DNA from 3 places in the Neobacillus sp. Soil_C_43 genome. Region 2 is predicted to be linked to each of the others. Evidence: riboswitches for the same ligand, from Rfam matches in the RefSeq annotation. Region 2 holds a riboswitch; each other region holds the start of a gene.

Region 1 (2,206 bases), on a different contig from region 2:
TTGCCTATGGTGGGGAACAGAAAGCCCTTCTACATGTAGGCGTCGTCAATCAAGACAAGAGTGAGGTGACGGACGATACAATCCATTTTCTCAAGGGGTTAGAGAATGTGAAGGTTTCTGAGGTCGATGCGGAAAAGGTACAGGACCAGATTACATCCGGTAAACTGGACTGTGTCATCACCTTTGAAAAAGGCTTCTCGGAAAGCGTGTTGAACGGTACGCCAGCACATATCCAGCTTAGTTCCATCAAAGGGGCTGCCGTTACAGGCTTCGTGAAATCCTATTTATATCAATATATCAATAATATCGCGACGATTAGTCGGGCGGCCGATGGGAATCAACCGATGTTTGAGCAAATGTATAAGGACTATCAGCAATCCACCTTTACGCTCGCCACCCATTCATTAGAGGATTCATCGGAAAATAAGAATATGACCAATCAAACGATTGGTTTCCTGATCATGATCATGCTGATGTCAGCGGGGAATATGTCTGAGATCATTCTGTTGGAAAAAGAACAGCGAACCTATTTCCGCTTATTATCGACGCCAATTAATGCTAGAAAGTATCTATTATCCAATGTCATCGTCAACATGATTGTGATGACGATACAGGTATTAATTACGCTTACCATCATGAGAAATATGTTCCATATTGGCATCGGCATGTCCTTCTGGGAAGCGGCCTTCGTGATGTTACTATTTTCCTTGATTGCTGTAGGATTATCGCTTGTCATCATCTCTTTCGCAAACAACCGGAGTGCAGCAGGGGCATTGCAAAATTTAATTATCACACCAACCGTCATGCTGTCCGGCTGCTTCTGGCCAGTGGAAGTTATGCCTACATCCTTACAAAAAATAGCAGAGTTCCTGCCACAGCGCTGGACGTTAGATACATTAACCAAACTACAGGAAGGAAGCTCCTTGAGCAGCTTGTATTTACACTTCATCATCCTGTTCGCCTTTGCAGTAGCCTTTTTCTTACTAGCCGTCTATCGCTTTAGCAGAAACAACACGACACAGAACTTTATATAAAAATTTGGGGACAGTCCCCCGTTGCGCTAAAGCGCCGGGGGACTGTCCCCGAAATTTTTTTAGACGCCCTAAATAGTTGACTTGATAATAATGGAAACACTTACAATTTCAAAATAGTATTTTCTGATGATTGACAAAATAAAAATAGATTAGTAATATCGAAAATGTTAAAAAAAACTAATAATTCTTATCGAGAGTGACCGAGGGACTTGGCCCTATGACGTCCGGCAACCCCCTAATTGGGAAGGTGCCAATTCCAGCAGAATGACTTTCATTCTGAAAGATAAGCTTGAAATAATTGTTTGTATTTCGATGCTTCTTTCAGTTGAAAGGAGCATTTTTTGCGTGAAAAACTTACTGAATCGGACTCACTTTCTTGGGGAACGGCCATTAATTTAAAATATCGCTTATGAAAAAAGAGGTCATCATTATGATTGAAATACGGCAGTTAACAAAGGAATATAAAACAAAAAACGGCACGGTCAAGGGAGTCGATGACGTTTCTTTAACGGTTCAACGAGGCGAAATCTATGGCATCGTCGGCTACTCTGGCGCCGGAAAAAGCTCGTTGCTCCGCTGCATCAACTTATTGGAGCAACCGACTTCAGGCACTATTACCGTCGATGGGACGGACCTTACTTCCTTAAAAGGGGAGAAGCTCCGCCTAGCACGGCTAAAGATTGGTATGATTTTTCAACACTTTTACCTCATCAGCCAGAAGACGGTGTATGAGAACATTGCTTTTTCGCTGAAAGCGGCCAACTATCCGAAGAACCAAATCAGCACACGTGTCTTGGAATTACTTGAAACGGTGGGGCTTGCGGATAAGCGCGATGTGTATCCAGCCCAGCTGAGCGGAGGGCAAAAGCAACGGGTAGGGATTGCGCGTGCCTTGGCCAACAATCCAACGGTCCTCTTATGTGATGAGGCAACCTCCGCCCTTGATCCGACCACGACCAAGTCGATCTTGAATCTATTAAAAAAGATCAACAAGGAACTCAACATTACGATTATTCTTATCACGCATGAGATGAATGTAGTCAAAGAAATTTGCCACCGAATGGCCATTATGCAAAATGGGATGGTCATTGAAGAGGGAACGGTTTACGACATCTTCGCCAACCCTAAAGCGGAACTTACCAAAGAGTTTATTGATAGCGTGGTATCCTTTG
Region 2 (2,206 bases):
AGAGCGACATCTCCCTCAATTCCTACATTCGCAGAACAGTGCATGGAGAAAATATTGTTTTCCGGTAATAAATAATTCATTACGGAAAAAATGGACTTTTTCATTTCACCTGCATATTCAGTTCCACCGATGAGAACAATGCGGCGTTCAAATGAGATGATGATAAAGGTTTCTGAATTGGTTCCGTCGACCTTAGGATCTGCCTTAAAATTAGGTGCTGAAATCACCGTAAATCCTGGGTCATGTGAAAGCAGTTCATCCTCTGATGGACGTATAAATAGTTGATGAACAAAAAGATTGTGCCAGGCAAATTCATTCACTACTTGAATAGGTAAGCGGGATTTTTTATCTGCTCCTGCAAATCCTTTAAAAACAAAAATATCTTCTTGTTGTTTTAAATAATTTAGGACTTTTTGATAAAGTTTCGTAAATATTTCTTCAGATATAGGTTGATTCAACGAACCCCAAGCAATCTTATCCTTTGTGGACTCTTCCATCACAACGAATTTATCTTGAGGTGAGCGGCCTGTATATTTACCAGTTGAAACGCTTACAGCGCCAGTCGAAGTTAAAGAACCTTCGTTACGACATAAGATCTTTTCTACTAACTGGGGAACTGATAATTGCACGTGGACATTACTTTCTGATAACATTTGTTTTAAGTCATTGGGAATATGAACAGAATTCATCTACTGCAACCTTCCTTTTTCCATGTTTTTAATGGTAATAATTTAATAAAAAGTATAACACATTTATTCAAATAATCTATACTAATTAATGAAAAATAGGTTGTATGGATTAAATTTAAATTTCTTGAAAAATGCATTGACATTGTTCGACAGTGTAGGTTATTATTTACCCTTGAACGGATACTCTCTTATCCCGAGCTGGTGGAGGGACAGGCCCAATGAAACCCAGCAACCTGCAAACGAAAGCAAGATAGTAGTAGGTTTTCTTCTATTATTATTTTCGGGCAAAGGTGCTAAACCTGAAGCAAGGCCTAGCCTTGAACGATAAGAGTGAAAGGCGCGCAAAACTTTTGCTATCAACCTTTCCTCAGAGATGGAAAGGTTTTTTGTTTGCAAATGATTTCGTGCTATATAATCGCTTCTATTTATTCCATCGTTAGAATTTTCTATGGGGTTATTGCAGAATATTGTTTAATTAATAAAAACCCTGTATTTATTTCATACTACTAAGGGAATGAGTTCCGTATCAATCCGAGGTTAAACGGCAAGGTCATTACATACCCACACAGATAACCTCACTTATCTCACTATATAGGAGGAATTCAGATGTCAACAAAACGTCGTTTGTTCACTTCTGAATCAGTAACTGAAGGTCATCCCGATAAGATCTGTGACCAAATTTCTGATTCCATTTTAGATGCTATTTTAGCAAAAGATGCTAATGCACGTGTTGCTGCTGAAACTTCAGTTACAACTGGTTTAGTTTTGGTTGCTGGCGAGATTACTACTTCAACTTACGTGGACATTCCAAAAATTGTTCGTGAAACAATTAAAAGCATTGGTTACAATCGTGCAAAATACGGATTTGACTCCGAAACATGTGCAGTTTTAACTTCTATCGATGAACAGTCTCCTGACATCGCGATGGGTGTTGACCAAGCGCTTGAAGCTCGTGAAGGCCAAATGTCAGATGAGCAAATTGAAGCAATTGGTGCAGGCGACCAAGGTTTAATGTTTGGTTTCGCATGTAATGAAACAAAGGAGCTTATGCCGCTTCCAATTTCCCTTGCGCACAAGCTTGCACGCCGTTTAACAGAAGTTCGTAAAGAAGAGCTCCTTCCTTACCTACGTCCGGATGGAAAGACACAAGTAACAGTTGAATATGATGAGAACGATAAACCAGTTCGTATTGATACAATCGTTATTTCTACTCAACACCACCCTGAAGTTACATTAGAACAGATTCAACGTAATCTGAAAGAGTATGTGATCAATCCGGTTGTTCCACAAGAATTAATCGATGAAAATACAAAATACTTCATTAACCCAACAGGCCGTTTCGTTATCGGCGGACCTCAAGGGGATGCTGGTTTAACAGGACGTAAAATCATTGTTGATACTTACGGTGGCTATGCACGTCACGGCGGTGGCGCATTCTCTGGTAAGGATCCTACAAAGGTTGACCGTTCTGCCGCTTATGCAGCACGTTATGTAGCAAAGAATATTGTTGCTGCAGG
Region 3 (2,206 bases), on a different contig from region 2:
CAAATAATCCTACCGGTGCTGTTGCCACTGAAGAATTTTTTAAAGAAACAGTGAAACTGGCAAACGATCAAAATATTTGCGTTGTTCACGATTTTGCTTACGGTGCCATTGGTTTCGACGGTCAGAGACCTATAAGCTTCCTAGAAACCGAAGGGGCTAAAGAAGTAGGAATCGAAATTTATACTTTATCTAAAACCTACAATATGGCTGGCTGGCGTGTAGGATTTGCTGTAGGGAATGAAAGTGTGATTTCAGCCATTGAACTCCTACAGGATCATCTGTATGTAAGTTTGTTCGGAGCTGTTCAAGAAGCGGCAGCTACAGCTTTAACTGCATCACAAGAATGTGTTAGAGAATTGAATGAACTATATGAGCGAAGACGTAATGTATTAATTAACGGACTTCGGTCGATAGGTTGGGATGTAACCGCACCAAAGGGATCCTTTTTTGCATGGCTTAAGGTGCCTGTTGGGTACACATCTGGACAATTTGCTGAAATTCTACTTGATCAAGCACATATAATGGTCGCACCAGGTATTGGTTTTGGTGAATTTGGAGAAGGCTTTGTTCGAGTAGGCTTATTATCATCCGAAGAACGGTTAGCTGAAGCTGTCAGAAGAATTAGTTGTTTAGAAATGTTCAAAAAATAAGTTGACAAATGTTTTTTTTCTTGCGATAATCCAAAATAAAGTTTAACAACTTATAAATGTGAATAAATACGAATCGTTTTCTTATCAAGAGCAGGTGGAGGGAAAAGCCCTATGAAGCCCGGCAACCGACTTAACCAAAAGTTAAGCACGGTGCTAAATCTTGCAGCAATCTGGCTGAAAGATGAGAAGATGTTAGTTTGTGATGCTAACCTCTTCTTTTCGAAGGGGTTTTTTTGCATTTTAGAAGGGAAGTTGGAAAAATGTCTGAAATAATTGCAACATATCTTGTTCATGATGAAAAAAATCCGGAGAAAAAAGCAGAGGAAATTGCTCTTGGATTAACTGTTGGTTCTTGGACGAATCTTCCTGAGCTTGAGCAGAACCAATTACGTAAGCATAAGGGCAGAGTCGTTTCCATTGAAGGGAAAGACTCTGAAAGAGACGGTCTAGCAATCATTCGGATTGCCTATCCAACCATTAATTTCTCTACTGACTTGCCAGCGATATTAACTACTGTTTTCGGAAAACTGTCCTTGGATGGAAAAATAAAATTACTAGATTTGCAGTTTGATGGTCGCTTAAAGAGTCATTTTCCTGGACCAAGATTCGGTATCGATGGAATTCGAGAGAAAATAAACGTATATGAAAGACCATTAGTGATGAGCATCTTTAAAGGCGTACTTGGTAAGGACATACACTTTTTGGTAGAGCAGTTAAAGCAGCAAGCTCTTGGTGGTGTTGATTTAGTCAAAGATGATGAGATTCTCTTTGAAAATGAATTAACACCTTTTGAAAAAAGAATTACCGCGGGAAAACAAGTGTTAAATGAAGTTCTAGACGAAACTGGTCATAGAACGCTGTACGCAGTAAACCTGACTGGGAGATCCTCACAACTTAAGGAGAAGGCAAAAAAAGCAGCTGAGCTTGGAGCAGACTTACTATTATTTAATGTCTTCTCCTATGGATTAGATGTCCTGCAAGAATTAAGAGAGGACAATGAAATTGGGTTGCCTTTAATGGCACATCCAGCAGTAAGCGGCGCATTAACTTCTTCATCCCAATATGGCTTTTCCCATTCTTTGCTCCTTGGAAAGCTTTTACGTTATGCAGGTGCTGATTTATCACTGTTCCCATCTCCATATGGAACGGTGGCATTAGAAAAAACATCTGCACTTTCGATTGCAACTGAATTGACGAAAGAGGATGTTTATAAAAAAGCTTTTCCAGTGCCATCAGCGGGAATACATCCAGGGTTGGTATCCTTGTTAATTCGTGACTTTGGAATTGACTCCGTAATAAATGCAGGTGGTGGCGTTCATGGGCATCCAAACGGTGCTCGTGGAGGTGGCCTTGCCTTCCGACAAGCAGTGGATGCCATTCTTCAGGGAAACACACTCTCAGTAGGAGCGGAGCAGTACCCTGAACTTAATAAGGCACTTCAGCTTTGGGGAAATGCCGAGGTGACGGTCTAAATGACAAAGCCGGTTATTTATTGTGATTTTGATGGAACCATTACAGAAAGTGATAACATCATTGCTATAATGAAACAATTTGCT

Evidence for each region. A riboswitch is a leader RNA that binds a small molecule or an ion and turns the genes downstream of it on or off. The one in region 2 is predicted to bind S-adenosylmethionine.
Region 1: another riboswitch for S-adenosylmethionine. It lies ahead of AC3A54_RS16525 (methionine ABC transporter ATP-binding protein); the one in region 2 lies ahead of metK (methionine adenosyltransferase).
Region 3: another riboswitch for S-adenosylmethionine. It lies ahead of mtnW (2,3-diketo-5-methylthiopentyl-1-phosphate enolase); the one in region 2 lies ahead of metK (methionine adenosyltransferase).

What each region holds. Positions count from the first base shown of each region.
Region 1 covers NZ_JBDGJV010000012.1:139,886-142,091, reverse strand. The annotation lists gene AC3A54_RS16530 (ABC transporter permease) at 1-1,034, shown strand, start outside; SAM riboswitch class I at 1,219-1,324, shown strand; gene AC3A54_RS16525 (methionine ABC transporter ATP-binding protein) at 1,465-2,206, shown strand, end outside.
Region 2 covers NZ_JBDGJV010000001.1:880,548-882,753, reverse strand. The annotation lists gene pckA (phosphoenolpyruvate carboxykinase (ATP)) at 1-689, opposite strand, end outside; SAM riboswitch class I at 875-1,020, shown strand; gene metK (methionine adenosyltransferase) at 1,296-2,206, shown strand, end outside.
Region 3 covers NZ_JBDGJV010000004.1:90,011-92,216, forward strand. The annotation lists gene AC3A54_RS07960 (aminotransferase class I/II-fold pyridoxal phosphate-dependent enzyme) at 1-650, shown strand, start outside; SAM riboswitch class I at 729-838, shown strand; gene mtnW (2,3-diketo-5-methylthiopentyl-1-phosphate enolase) at 911-2,122, shown strand; gene AC3A54_RS07970 (2-hydroxy-3-keto-5-methylthiopentenyl-1-phosphate phosphatase) at 2,123-2,206, shown strand, end outside.